3 regions of the Paenibacillus sp. P36 genome follow, and region 3 is predicted to be linked to each of the others. Evidence: riboswitches for the same ligand, from Rfam matches in the RefSeq annotation. Region 3 holds a riboswitch; each other region holds the start of a gene.
The links. Region 3 has a riboswitch for cyclic di-AMP ahead of ACKTT9_RS04000 (NlpC/P60 family protein). Riboswitches for the same ligand answer to the same signal wherever they lie in the genome.

Region 1: it holds a riboswitch for cyclic di-AMP, as region 3 does, so the genes downstream of both, ACKTT9_RS22060 (hypothetical protein) here and ACKTT9_RS04000 (NlpC/P60 family protein) in region 3, are expected to answer to the same signal.
Region 2: it holds a riboswitch for cyclic di-AMP, as region 3 does, so the genes downstream of both, ACKTT9_RS00975 (ubiquitin-like domain-containing protein) here and ACKTT9_RS04000 (NlpC/P60 family protein) in region 3, are expected to answer to the same signal.

What each region holds. Positions count from the first base shown of each region.
Region 1 covers NZ_AP038372.1:4,916,583-4,921,450, forward strand. The annotation lists gene gudD (glucarate dehydratase) at 1-501, opposite strand, end outside; gene ACKTT9_RS22055 (alpha/beta fold hydrolase) at 676-1,533, shown strand; gene ACKTT9_RS22060 (hypothetical protein) at 1,590-1,973, opposite strand; cyclic di-AMP (ydaO/yuaA leader) riboswitch at 2,058-2,196, opposite strand; gene ACKTT9_RS22065 (alpha/beta hydrolase) at 2,255-3,085, opposite strand; gene ACKTT9_RS22070 (MarR family winged helix-turn-helix transcriptional regulator) at 3,140-3,601, opposite strand; gene ACKTT9_RS22075 (oligogalacturonate lyase family protein) at 3,647-4,759, opposite strand; gene ACKTT9_RS22080 (hypothetical protein) at 4,785-4,868, opposite strand, start outside.
Region 2 covers NZ_AP038372.1:219,440-224,307, forward strand. The annotation lists gene ACKTT9_RS00965 (ABC transporter permease) at 1-826, opposite strand, end outside; gene ACKTT9_RS00970 (ABC transporter ATP-binding protein) at 823-1,566, opposite strand; cyclic di-AMP (ydaO/yuaA leader) riboswitch at 1,849-2,042, shown strand; gene ACKTT9_RS00975 (ubiquitin-like domain-containing protein) at 2,333-3,472, shown strand; gene rnmV (ribonuclease M5) at 3,589-4,131, shown strand; gene rsmA (16S rRNA (adenine(1518)-N(6)/adenine(1519)-N(6))-dimethyltransferase RsmA) at 4,200-4,868, shown strand, end outside.
Region 3 covers NZ_AP038372.1:856,179-861,046, reverse strand. The annotation lists gene ACKTT9_RS04010 (glycosyltransferase) at 1-554, shown strand, start outside; gene ACKTT9_RS04005 (hypothetical protein) at 640-1,299, opposite strand; gene ACKTT9_RS04000 (NlpC/P60 family protein) at 1,468-2,382, opposite strand; cyclic di-AMP (ydaO/yuaA leader) riboswitch at 2,384-2,533, opposite strand; gene ACKTT9_RS03995 (aldo/keto reductase) at 2,677-3,609, opposite strand; tRNA gene ACKTT9_RS03990 (tRNA-Gly) at 4,126-4,196, opposite strand; tRNA gene ACKTT9_RS03985 (tRNA-Pro) at 4,204-4,277, opposite strand; tRNA gene ACKTT9_RS03980 (tRNA-Arg) at 4,301-4,377, opposite strand; tRNA gene ACKTT9_RS03975 (tRNA-Gly) at 4,386-4,460, opposite strand; gene ACKTT9_RS03970 (AIM24 family protein) at 4,562-4,868, opposite strand, start outside.

The DNA of each region.
Region 1 (4,868 bases), 4.1 Mb from region 3:
CCGATCCCCAACATAGAACAAGTAGCCTAACATCTCTACTTTATCGCGCTGTTGCCCTTCTCCTAGCAGTGCTGCAACCGGAACATCCAGAAATTTGCCTAAGAGATCAAGTAGTGCTGCTTCCAATGCCGTAACGGCGTGTATCGTGATGCGTAAATCAAAAGTCTGCAAACCGCGTCCTCCTTGATCCCGATCAGCGAATTGCTTGCGAACTTTCGTAAGAATGTTATTGTATTGGCCGATCGATTGACCGATAACCAGTGGGCTCGCGTCTTCAAGCGTTTTGCGAATATTCTCGCCGCCCGGTACTTCACCTACGCCCGTATGACCTGCACTGTCTTTGAGAATTACGATGTTACGTGTAAAGAATGGAGCATGCGCTCCACTAAGATTGAAGAGCATGCTATCATGCCCTGCAACTGGAATTACTTTTAGTTCGGTAATGATTGGCGTGCTGGAAGCTTGATTTCGCGATGGCTCATTTAGCAGTTCTTGTTTCATGGCTGATCTCTCCCTTTCATGTGGATGAATACCAGTTTAATGAAGATGACAACTAATTAGCTTTCCTTAAGTTAAATTGTACCACGTCCTCTAGCTCCTAAGTACTTAAATAACTCATATTCACATATTTTTGTTAGGGAATAGTATGCGCTCGCCGGAGAGGAAGTTGAAATTATGGTTCATTATAAAAAAATGAAGATTGACGGTTGGGAGTTATTTTTTCGCCAAGCCGGGAGTCCATACAACCCAACCATCATCCTTCTTCATGGTTTTCCAAGCTCATCCCATATGTTTAGGGATTTAATTCCTCAACTCACAGACCACTTTCATATCATTGCTCCTGACTATCTTGGATACGGAAATAGCAGTATGCCTTCCACAGAAGAATTTGCTTACACCTTTGAGAATCTATCCATTCTGATTGAAAAGTTAATTGATAATCTCGGCATTTCTCAATATATATTGTACACCCATGAGTATGGAGGTCCTATCGGGTTCAGACTGGCCGTACGGAATCCGCACCGTATTCTAGGATTCGTCATTCAGAATGCCGTAGTTAGTGAAAACGGATTAGGGAAGCCGTTCGATCTCTTCAAAGCCCTCTGGGAGGATAGAAATCCTGCAACCGAAGCGGCCTTTGCTCAGCTTGCAACCTTCCATTTTACGAAAATGCAGTATGTTACGGGCGTGTGTCATCCCTACCGGATTAGTCCCGATGGTTATCTAATGGACCAGTTATTTTTGGATCGACCCGGCAATAGCCAAATCCAGTTGGAATTGGGCTACGACTATCGGACCAACGTCGAACAATACCCTGTTTGGCAGCAGTACTTGCGAACTTATCAACCTCCTACGCTCATAACCTGGGGCAAAAACGATTTTATTTTTACGGTGCAAGGGGCACTTGCTTTCGGTGAACTTTTAACGTGTGTGGAAACTCACTTTTTATGCGGGGGCCATTTTGTTCTGGAAGAGCAAAGCCAGCAAGTTGCGGAGCTTATCAAGCGTTTTTTTGGCCGTATCTATTCATGAGAAAAACGAAAAAGGAGCTGCCGCAAGGCAAGCTCCTTCTCTATTGTTGAAGATCGTTAAATGGTATGGCTGATGTACGCTCTGAGGCAAGGATACGGACCACTGAAAATATGCGCCATGGTTACGATAAAGGTGAGGTGTTCCTGTAAAATTTGGAGCGTGGTTCCGACGCGATGGGCTAGCGATTGTTCAACCGCTAATTCCTTTTCTGAACTCAATTGGTTAAGCAGCTCATTGTTTTGAGCAACCGTTTTGCTAATTTCCATTAACGTCTGTGTTTCGACGTCTGATGGCCGGTAAGCCAAATTCGGAAATTGAATGTCGTACGTCTCCAACCGCTGTTTCAAATGAAGTATCTCATGTTGACGCTGTACGGAATCGTTGGCTCTCTTCCATGGAAGAAGATTCTTCCATTCTTTGGTTACTTTCATAAGCAGCATGTCTAGTTCCTCCTATTTTCTCTAGAAGAGAAAAAGGAAGCGAGGGAATAGAACCTCAAATCACATAGTTCCATTGAATGTTTCTATCCATTTCTTTCTACGCTGACGAAGTTAGCTGACGGATTCGGGTTGAAAGTTAACCCTAACACTTTACATGTGTACTCACCCCAGGAAACTTGGTTCCCCCGCTTCTTTAATCTAAAGAATTAAGCGTATTTTATCAATTTACTCCAATGTATAAGGAGAAGCAATAGTAATATTTTCTTATCTATTCTATGTCCTTAGTCATGCATCCCCTGTAACCATAACATGATCCGATCTACTACCTCCAAATATCTTTGCCCAACAAGCAATCCGGTGTGAGTCGTATCCCAAAGTCCTGTATATTCAGCATGGAGATGCTCCGCTGTCGCCTTTCCCCGCCGGTCATTTTCTTCACTATTAATTGCTTTAATAACCAAGGCTGGATGAACCATCAAACTGCTGTCTATCGATATCCCCCCACCTGCCCCCAAAGAGAAATAAAAATCATTAAATGCTTGTAATGACTCCACAGTTATATACTTTCTCTGAAAATCAATGTCATCCGCTGATTCATCTATACTGGAAATCTCTTCTCGGGATGGTGCGGGCATTAAAACGCCTGTTGTCATTGCAGCTATTTCTTTGTAGGGTACAGCTTCATAAACTTCCTTGCTTATGCTTGTATCGATCACCACTAAGCCTGCAAGTTCGTTGGTTTCAGCCAGCTTCTGGCTCAAAATTCCTCCCATGCTAAATCCTATGAGAATCGGTGGAGCCTCACACTCAGCCAAAACCTCTTTGATATCCTCCAAATAATCTTCGAATGTTACATGTGTCAAATCGAGCACTCTACTTTTGTAGTGCCCTCTCAAATTCATAACATAACAATTCCATCCCTTGTTTATAAAGTGTGGGATGTATTTGCTCCACATCCAACTGCCGGTGTAGGCACCGTGTACAAATAAAAGCGGAGGTCTTTTGGAGGCTCCCTTCGGTAGCTCATCTCCCTCGAAAATTTCTATACATAGATCATTTTCTCCAATATATTTCACACGATGATCTGGCAAATCTTTTGTATAATCTTTCATGATAAGTTTCACCTCGTTATATAGTTTGACGTCAAACTATTAGTTTAAAAAAATTTAAAAATTGTTATAAATTTTCGTTAGAATTCTCAGTAATTCTTCCTTCTCTTTATCCGAAATGTCCATGTAAAATACATCTAACATTTTTTCTGAGATGGTTTCAAATATAGGTCTCAGTTCCTCCCCTTTTGGCGTTAAGGCAACATAGACGACCCTTGAATCTACGGTGTCCCTTTCCTTAGTCACGTATCCGAGCCGGACCAATTTGTCGACAAGTGCAGTCACAGTAGACTTATCTTTATCAATTTTCTTGGCAATCTCCGCCATAGTCAATCTAGGCAGCTTAAATAGAGCAAAGATAATATCCCCGTGTGAAATGGCAATATCATCGACCCCATATTTCGTCATCTCGGCTATGATAAACCGATTGGTCTTTTCTCTAATTCTGGAAATAATTGATACAGCGTCTGTTGGTTTCATATTCTCATTATAGTTTGACGTCAAACTAATGTCAATCATCTATTCGAGGCAGCCGATCAAACTAGCCGGCTGCCTCGAACCTTGTCACAAATCCACTTTATATATACAAGGAACGCCCTCCATATCAGAGGTAAAGATGATAAATGTGCCATCTGGAGAAAAAGCCGGATGCGGATGAGCATCCTGTGTGTTGCCGTATGACTTCCAGCTGGTTCCATGGGAGCATAACCGCTCTTCTTCCCTCTGTTCTACATCCACTAAATAGATAAAGTGCTGCTCGGGCAGCTGCCCGTCCCCGACGATCATCGTATGATTGGCATTCGAAATAAAGTGGCAATACTTGGAGCAATTCATCCAGATCTCTTCCTCTAATGTCTCCGAGTCCATGAAACGGATACTTTCGTGATAGAGATCATCTTTATGCCGGTACACATAAGCGAATCTAGAGCCATCAGCAAGCCAATATTCATGCGTGATGAGCTCATCATGCGTCTGTTCCTTCGCACAGCGCAGCCGCGTCCCGTCCTTTTGGACTAGCCAGAGTCTGGCATCAATCAGATGCCCAGGACCTTCATGACAAAATAAAATGGTCGATGGGTCATTGGGACGAATTTGCGGATGTCCAAGCCAACAGTCCAGCTCCTCATGTGCGATATGGCTGGTTCGCTGTTCGATATCCAGGTAGATGATTCGGCAGTGCGGTTTCGCTGCCCATTGCGGCTCGAAATTGGACCAATCCCCTTTGCCTGGTACGACATCCCTTTCATTGATTTCGACCAGTACGAGATACTTGTCATCTGAGCTGAGACCGGGATTGGCATTGGATTTCCAACCTGCAGGTGTCGTATAGAGAACGTCTTCCATCAGCGTCGTCATATCCAATCGCATAATTCGCTGATCTCTGCAATAAATCAAGTAGTTGTCGTCACTCGTCAGACTGCAGCTGAAATCGTGAATATCGGGTCCTTCCGTTAATTGCAGGGCCGTTCCATCGTTCAGATCCATCCGGTAAAGCTGACGGGATCCCTCTCGCTCGCTAGCGTAAATGAGATAGCGATTGTCGTTTGTGATCATTTTATAATAAAAATAAGGATGATGATTCACCTGCTCCGGGGCTGTCAAACGCGTCATAGATCGACCCGTATAGGCATCGGCAAACGGATGGAACTCGTTACGAATCGTAGATCCTTTAGCCATCTGTGATCACTCCATTCTCTTAATGTTAGGGCCGAGGCCGCAGCATCTTCATCTTCTCGGCAGGTTTAAGCGGCAAGGTCAATTGAAGAACCGAGCGGTTTGGAGCACG
Region 2 (4,868 bases), 640 kb from region 3:
TGTAGAGATAGGCAGCATCCTGTTTAAAAGGAATAAATCTTGTGACCCCGCTGATCCAGCTTCGGCGGGCTATTCGCGTTCCCAATTGCGGGACATCCACGAACCAGTTGAAAAAGGCATAAAGTCGTGCTTGCTGCTGCCTTTCCTTCGCAATGAGATAATCCCATCCGATGTAGTATTTGGATACGTAATGCGTAGCAGTTAACCAAGCCAGAGTAAGGACAAGAGCAGCTCCGCTTGCCCAGAGGACGCTTGTCAGAAATTGCAGAGAAATCAGCACGGCTGTTGCCAGCCAGCGGAAGCTAACGGAAACTCTTCTTGCGCGCTCATGAGTGAATCGGCTTTCTTGCCAGCTGGCCAATAAATTGCCTACCTTCATTAATAGAAGCAAGGCAAGCATCCATAAGAAATGCTGCTCATCGCGGCCAAGGCAGTGATGATACAAGGGCCATAGGACGACCCATGCCAGAAATGTCCAGAAGGCTTGCAGCACTAAGCTGTACATGAATCCGCCGCGGAAGTAAGGACCCATCTGATGTTCAACGCGCAGTAGAAACATACGGTCTGCGCTTCTGGCTAACGTGCGAATGGGGCTTGAGGCTAACAAAGGTACCAGCAGCAAAAGGACGATCCACAGATAAGGATAATCTGTCGGAAGGCGCTGTAGTATTTTTGCATAATAATAGGAAGAAAGGATGACAAGAAATAGCAGGAAGCCAAAAAAATTGCTGCGCGCTGCATACTGCAGGTAACCCATGGATTCCTTCATATAATGTTCAAATCTCTTCTGCCATAGGGCACGGGTATCCATGTCCATCGCCTTCATACCAATTCTCCTTTTACAAGCTTATAAAAGATGTCGTCCAATGACGCTTGCTGGAGTCCTGTCTGCTGACGTAATTCGACTAAATCGCCTTGGGCGACCATATGTCCTTTGTGCAGGACGACATAGTTATCGCAATATTTTTCAATCGTAGACAAAATATGCGAGGATATGAGAAATGACGCGCCGCGTCGCTTCATTTTGACCATCAACTCGAGCAATGAGCGGATGGCTAGCGGATCGAGCCCGAGAAAAGGCTCGTCAATGATGTAGAGAGAAGGTTCGATCAGGAATGCATTCATGATCATGACCTTTTGCTTCATCCCTTTGGATAAATGGCTTGCGAAAGACTTGAGCTTGTCCTGCATGTGGAACTGCTCGAGCAGCGCTTGTGAGCGGGAGAGATAGTCATCCTTCGTTAAGCCGTAAGCCATGGCAGTTAACTCCAGATGCTCACGAATCGTAAGCTCTTCATATAGCTCTGGACTTTCAGGCACATAAGCGTAAGTGGCACGGTAAGGCAGCGGATCTTCGGCCAGCGTCAAACCGTTAATTTTTATAGAACCCCTTTGTGGTTGAAGCAGTCCAAGGATGTTCTTGATGGTCGTACTTTTTCCTGCGCCGTTCAAACCAATTAATCCCATCATTTCACCTTGACGGATGGAAAATGTGAGGTCGTGAAGAACGGGTTTATTTGGTAAATATCCCCCGAATAAAGCGTCAACTTGTAATATGGGACCCATCTCAGTGCCTCCCTAAATAGCTAATTATTGGAATTTATATACGTGTTTCATACCTGATAATTATAAACAAATTTAGTTTCGAAGCCTAGTTTAAGAGTGAAAACACGAAGAAACTTAGTATTCGTACGTTATAATGAGTTAAATGTAGATAAAAGGTGGTTTTATTTCGAAAATAAGCTATTTTTAATCGATTTAGCCCTTTTTAGTAGGTGTTAATCCCTTTACAGGCAGAGATTAACAGCGTAATATACTTTTCATAATAACTTAATAACCAATTTGCCATTTTTCCATTCGCTGAGTTCCAATTATGGGAACGGGGGAACCACTGTTAGCTTATAAAGCGGCATCGCTGACGAAGTGAACAGAGTGAGTAACAGGGGTGAATCTTGGACGTTGAACGGAAGTTTACGTCTGAGTAGGGCGACTCTCACGTCCGAATCCGTCAGCTAACCTCGTAAGCGTAAGAGAGGTAACGATTGTCGTGCGTGCTATTTGTGTATTTTTACTATGCAAACTAAGCCAGCGAGAAGAGTCCTCTTCTTGCTGGCTTTTTGTCCCCATAAGGACCTTTAACTGTTTCGGACGACTAATCGTAACCCGGAATTCATAGGATGATGAATAGCAAAGCGGGGTGGGACGACCAGAACGCAGTTGTTTCCAAACAACTGCCGATGGACGACACGTTAAGTTAAATTAAAAACCTTAGTCGCGTCAAATTTAATCATGCTGTAACCTGGCGGCGAGGCTTTGAAGGAGGACCGAAGAAGTGGGCAGTATCTCTTTTAGCGAGACCCATGTAAAACGATCATCCAGCATGTCCTTCGCATTGCGATGGAAGCATGAAAACTTGCGTTTGATTTTAAGCCTGGCTATAATCTCAATCGCAATGACTTTCATGTTTTTGGTGTTGTTGTACGGTACGGCTACCAAGAGCGTATCCGTGGTTGTGAATGGACAAGAAACCGTTGTGCATACGAAGCAATGGGTCCTGCAACGCCTACTGGATGAACAAGCCATAACGATTGGTGAACACGATGAAATATCTGCAGACCCTACGGCTACAATCAAGGGCGGGGACAAATTCGTCATCGAACACGCTTCTCCAATTCAATTGACTGCTGATGGAAAGACCACCACTGTTTACACAACTGCAAGAACGGTTGAAAGTGCATTGCAACGTTTACATATTGCACTTGGGGAGCACGATAAGCTGACTCCCGAACCGACAGCCTCTTTGGGATCAGGCGATGAAATCAAAATCGTCCGTGTGAAAAAAGAGACGGAAGAAGTAACAGAGCCGATTGCATTCGACACGGAAAAGAAAAATGATGCATCGTTGCTTAAGGGTAAAGAGCAGGTCGTTCAAGAAGGTAAAGAGGGCGTACTTCTGAAAAAGAAAGAGAAGACTTACGAAGATGGCGTATTAGTTGCAGAAGCTGTTGTAGGTCAAGAAGTACAGGAACAAAGCGTTAAAAAAGTTGTGTCCGTTGGCACGAAAAATCCCGTTGTCGTTCTATCGGCATCATCCCCTAGTGTGGATGAGGTTTCTAAGAATGGTGTAACATTCGGGTATAAACAAATCCTCAAGAACGTGAAGCTCACGGCTTATTCAGCGGGAGCGGATTCGACAGGCAAAGCCGAAGGTTCTCCTGGGTATGGGAAGACCTATACAGGAACGACAGTTACTGAGGGCAGAACGATTGCGGTAGATCCGAAAGTTATCCCACTGGGATGGTGGGTTTACATTGAGGGCGTTGGCTTCCGTCGTGCTGAAGACATTGGCAGCGGTGTGAAAGGCCAAATGATCGATGTTTACTTTGAAGATCATGGCTATGCTAATAAATTCGGAACGAAACAAGGATATACGGTCTATGTCGTAGGACCGAAAAAGCCGTCTGAAAATTAACGTGTAAACGTCTGTTTCAGCGGGAACAATGTCAATATACGTTGCCAGGCAAGCAGCCTGGGCGAAAGAAGAGGGAATCCCTCTTCTTTTTCTGCGTACTGGGAAGGGAACCGATTATGATTAAAGAAGTCATCGTCGTTGAAGGCAAAGACGATACGGCCGCTATTCGCCGAGCTGTCGAGGCGGATACGATAGAGACAGGCGGCTCAGCCATCGGGCAAGCCGTATTGAAGCGAATAGCCCTCGCGCAGCAGCGCAGAGGCGTCATTATATTTACGGATCCGGATCACGCAGGTGAGCGGATACGGAAGATTGTGGCAGCCAAGGTACCGGGCTGCAAGCATGCCTTCATCACGCAGGCGCAGGCCGAGTATAAGGGCGACATCGGCGTCGAGAACGCAGCGCCGGAGATTGTCCGTGAGGCGCTCCAGAACCTGCGGACAGAGTACGACGGGGCTGTCTCGCAGCTTACTATGGAGGATCTCATAGCTGCAGGGTTGATCGTTCATCCGGAAGCGGCTTCCCGGAGGCTCGTCGTTGGCAATGCCCTTGGCATCGGCTACTGCAATGGCAAACAATTTTATAAGCGATGTGCGATGTTCCAGATCTCGCGTGAGGAATTTGAGGCAGCCTTGGAGCATCTGGAACCGAAGATATAGGGAAAGTGAAGTAAGGTGTGACAGTGGAATTCAGGATTTAGAACCTATAGATAAATGAGGGCTACATAATGACTATACCCGGCAATGAAGTGATTGTAACAGCGGAAGATGTTGCAACACCCAGTAAAACGAAACAAATTATAAAAAAGCACAATCTTGTGCTCAAAAAGAGTCTGGGTCAGAACTTCCTGATCGACCAGAACATCTTGGGCAAGATCGTTTCGGCTGCGGAGCTTGGGCCTAACAAAGGCGCGCTGGAAGTCGGCCCTGGCATCGGGGCGCTCACCCAGCAGCTGGCCAAGCTCGCAGGGCGCGTCTTGGCCGTGGAGATCGATCAGCGTCTCCTGCCTATTCTAGGCGAGACGCTGGAGCCTTATCCCCACGCGAGTGTCGTGCATGGCGATATTTTGAAGACGGACCTGCCGGAGTTGTTCCGGCAGCATTTTGACGGGCTGGATGGCGTCAGTGTCGTCGCCAATCTGCCCTACTACATCACGACGCCGATCATTATGAAGCTTCTCGAAGAGAAGCTTCCCTTGGAGAACATCGTCGTGATGATTCAAAAAGAGGTGGCCGACCGCATGGCGGCTCGCCCGGGCACCAAAGATTACGGCAGCCTCAGCATTGCCGTACAGTTCCACTGCGAGCCGGAGCTTGTCACGATCGTGCCGCGCACCGTCTTTGTGCCGCAGCCGAACGTTGACTCTGCCGTCATCCGGCTGCGTGTGCGCAAAACC
Region 3 (4,868 bases):
CAGGCATCGGGATCGGAGCCTTTAATATGGTAAGCCGGAGCGCCTATGAAGCGATTGGTATGCATAAAGCGATCGCTTTACGACCTGACGATGATCTACAGTTAGGCATCTTCCTCAAAAGAGCAGGTTACCGCCAAAGAGTGCTGTCTGCCAAACACCTGCTTCAAGTGGAATGGTACCGTTCGCTCAAAGATGCGGTAATTGGACTGGAAAAAAACCTTTTTTCCGGCTTTCGTTACAGCTACATGGTCGCATTGCTCGCTTGTTTGGGACAGATCGGCTTTTTTATATGCCCGTGGCTTGGCCTCCTCTTCCTCTGGGATTGGCGCGGAGCCGTCTATGCGGTTGCTGTTATCCTGCAAATCTGGCTCTATCGCAAGCTAGTGTCCCGATTAATGAGCCTCAGAGGTGATTCCGCCTATCTGCTTCCCGTCAGCGCTTCACTGCTTGTCTATACTATGATTCGCTCCGTTTGGCTTACTTGGAAACAAGGCGGCATTTACTGGAGAGGTACTTTTTATTCGCTTCGTGAACTTAAAAAGAGTAGAAGTTAGCTTTGAACAATTGGACAAACGCCAAATAAGCGTTACTCGACAGAGCAAAGCTTACCCTCACGGTTTGTGGCATCCTCTTATCGTTCTAGTGAACACGATTCATCCGTACAACTCTATAGTACAAATGGCTGCTCGGCTCTTGTTCCACTTCCAAATACCCCTCTGCATGCACATAATCTCCCGTAATAAATGTGGAGGCATCTAACGAATTGGAGTGTGTAAGGAACAGGAGCGCGGCTTTATCGTTCCCTACGACGAAACCCGTTTGTTCTTTAATTTGAAATTTATCTAAAATGGTGCCATGATGCGATCTTGCAATATGGTGGAACTTCCAGGAATCATTTTCCTTAATGAGAAAATACAAGACGCGATTCTTGTGATTGTTGCTAAACTCCCTCGTAACACCAACCATACAGATTTTTTCACCAAGACTCAGATACTCATCGATTACATAAGATTTCAAGCGCAATCTCAGAACATTCTTATGCTGAATATAGGCTTCCATTTCTTCAACTGTTCGCTGATCTTTCGGATCCTGCTTCGTTGCGTAAAATACTTCTTTGATAAACGTATCCGTTTGCAGGCTTCTAGCCCCTTTGAAATGATTGTATGTACGGAAAAACTGCTGAATAACTTCCCTGATCTCATCTGGCATTGCAGGTCCCTTATCCACGGTATACATGCTATCTGCTACACTCGAATGTCTCTTTTTATGAAACCAACTCTTCCAGACACTTAATTGCATGCGCTCGTGTTCACCTGCTCTTTCTTTCTTCCAAACATTTCTTCATTATAGGCTAAAAACCATAAAATTTCGATAAAAATCGCATGATTCTGCGAACGAAAAAAAACACCTGCCTTCTATGCCTTTCATTCGAAAGATCATAGAAACAAGTGTTCGATAGTCCTATCCTTACAGAACTCTTCTCGCTCCGACATACCTTGCGCTCCAATAAGCGCTCGAAAGGCTATCCACAGCCACGCCTCTGGATGTTGTCGCTGAAATGAATTGATCATTGCCGAGATAAATGCCTACGTGATTCACTGTTTTCGAAGCAAAAAATACCAAGTCTCCGGCTTTCAAATCTGAAACTTTCGTACCTGCTTCACTGTGCATCTCCGCTGACGTACGGGGCAAATCGATCCCTTTCGCTTGATACAGGAATCGCACAAAACCGGAGCAATCAAAACCACTCGGCGTCGTTCCACCCCATACATAACGCACGCCCATATAGGAGTTCGCCGCCTGAATAATTTGCTCACTCACAGACGGAACAACGGCAGCGGCTGCCACCTTAGGTGCAGGTGCTGGAGCTGGTGGTGGTGGTGGTGGCGCGATCCAGGCTGGCTTGTGCGATTTTCCATCCACATCCACAATCGCGATCTGATTGGCTTCGTTCCATTCAATTGGCGAACCGAAGGTTTCCGTGATGAAACGCAGTGGGACATATGTATTCCCTTGGAACACGGTTGGACTGCTTTCCAAACTGATCTTCTTACTGTTCACAAGCGCTTGTTGCTGCTCTGTAATGAGTAAGATGGATTGCTGCTTGTTAACCAGTGTGACCTCGATTTGATCCTCTTGCTTCTCCCAGCTCACCTGATAGCCCAGCTTCTCAGATAACACTCGGAGTGGAACTTGCATGATGCCCTTGTCATCAATATAAGGCTGAACTTCCGGAAACTTCAGCAGCTCATCATTGACTTGCACCTTGACAGGGCGGTCCGTAGGCGCGGATGCAGCCTGAGCGGAGTGTGCTGTAAACATCGGTACTGCGGCGCATAATAGTGCGCATGAACAAATAAGACGTGAAGAAAAAGATTTCAAAACCTTGCCTCCTTGACGCCTCCGAGGTTAGTTGACGGGTTCGGGAAGAGGTTTTCCCTAGTACGCTCAGCTAGCAGCGCTCATTCACCCCAAATAAAGAAGTCCCCCGTACCAGAGCTTGCGATGCTCCAAGATTCGGCATTTTTTGTCTATGTTAGACTAGCATAGTTTAATTGGTAGGTACAACCTTTGCAAAACGGTAAGTTTTACCAATGTATTTTGTCGCATATTGCGTACGGAATACTAGGGATAATGGGCAAAAAAAACCACCCTAGAGGGTGGTTTTTCCTGCGATTAGGTGTAGCCAATTACGGATAGCGCACGATCGCTGACTGTGTTCAAAGTTGCTAACTCTGAGGCGGTTAATGATAATGAGGCCGCTTTGATATTATTTTCAAGATGATGCTCATCCTGTGTCCCTATAATAGCCGAAGTAAGTGCTTCCTGGTGCAGCAGCCAAGCAATTGCGATCTGTGTCACGTTAGTGTCCTTGGCATCCGCCATTTCTTTCATGACAGCTAAAAGCTCCTTCTCCGCCTCCAGATGCTCCGGTAGGAACAGCCTTCTCTCCTTGCGGAAGTCTCCCTCTTTCAATGCCTTTCCATGAAGGTGGAAAGCGCCTGTCAGAATCCCCTTGGCGATTGAGCTGTAGCTCATCACACCAATGTTGTGTTCCTGGCAGAATGGCAAAATCTCTGGCTCGATAGCTCTGTGCAGCAAACTGTATTCCGGCTGAATCACATCGATTTGCGCGTAATTTACGGCTTCTTTCAGCTGCTCCAAAGAAAAATTCGAAACGCCGATAGCCCGAATCAAGCCTTCTTCTTTCAGCTTCACAAATTCACCAAGCGTATCCTGCACAGGTATCTCAAAACTTGGCCAGTGAATGTAATAAACATCTATGTAATCAGTCTTCAAACGGTTCAAACTGTTTTCTGCCGATCTTCTTACATCTTGAGGAGCTAGATTGCTTCGGCTCACCTTCGTCGTAATGATGCATTGCTTACGTATATCCGCCAAAGCAGCGCCGACGATCTCTTCCGAGTGTCCATTGCCGTAGCCTTCAGCTGTATCAAACGTTGTGATGCCCAGCTCGAACGCTTTACGGATGAGCTCGATATTATTTTGGTCGTTCGTGAACTCCCAAGGACCTCCTCCAAGCTCCCAACAGCCAAAAGTTATGTTTGAGATGTCAAAACCTGCATGTCCTAGCTTTTTCGCCTTCATAGTCGCCGACCTCATTTCATTGATATCGTCCCACGATAATGCACACGTTAACAAAACAAGTATACCGCTTTCATTTACTTTTGCCAAGAAATATGCGGGCTCGGGTATCGGGTGAGGATGGTCTCCATAGCTGTACCATGTCTTTTCTGTACGTTAACGGAACTACTGGCATCTATTTAGCTCGAAAACGGTGCATTCGCCCCTCCTAGGGAACTACGGTCCTCTATTTTGCCGTTTTCAGGTGATACGCCGCTTTTAGGCAGCAAATAAAGGCTTGTAGTTCCCCTAACCGGGGAATTCGGCTGATTTACTCGAAATAGCGACCTCCAGTTCCCTTCGCTTTCCGCCCTCATTGAACATGCTTCCTTCGGAAGCAATCATCGGTAGATTTGGACGCGCGTCCTACTCGGGCTTACTCAAGCTGCCTTCACGGACGGTCGAACCCTTTGTGGGTTCTCTTCCCTTACCCGTGCAAAAGAAAAAGCCACCCGAAGGTGGCTCTTTCTTTTCTTGTGAAGCGGGTGATGGGAATCGAACCCACGCTACCAGCTTGGAAGGCTGAAGTTCTACCATTGAACTACACCCGCGTAAATATCGGGATGACACGATTTGAACATGCGACCCCCTGCTCCCAAAGCAGGTGCTCTACCAAGCTGAGCTACATCCCGAAACGCTTATAACTTAATTAAAATGGCGCGCCCTGAGAGATTCGAACTCCCGACCTTTTGATTCGTAGTCAAATACTCTATCCAGCTGAGCTAAGGGCGCTTAAAATATGGAGCGGAAGACGGGGATCGAACCCGCGACCCTCGCCTTGGCAAGGCGATGCTCTACCGCTGAGCCACTTCCGCACGGTATGTGTTGCTTGTCACTTCATTTCTTTCTCAGAGGCGACAAGGAATAATATATCAGGATTTCAGAACAAATGCAAATGTTTTTTCTTACCAATCGCTTATTTTATAAAAATACCGCCAAAAGGCAGCACTTCCCTTGCAATTCGCCGCAATAAGCTATCGTTTTTCATATGCTCATCCAACTTGCGATCCGGCTTACATGGCTGCAGCAGCACATGTCCTTGCCCTGTCATCTCCCAATGATAATTCATATGCTGGCTCGCTAATGTATTACCATAAACACAAAGGCGCAATACTGCATTCCGAGGATACGCAATTAGACAATGAATATCTACATATAAAGGCTGCTTCGGATCCAAAGCCATCTGATACAAGGGCCCAGTGGTCAAAAGCCCCAGTGTTCCC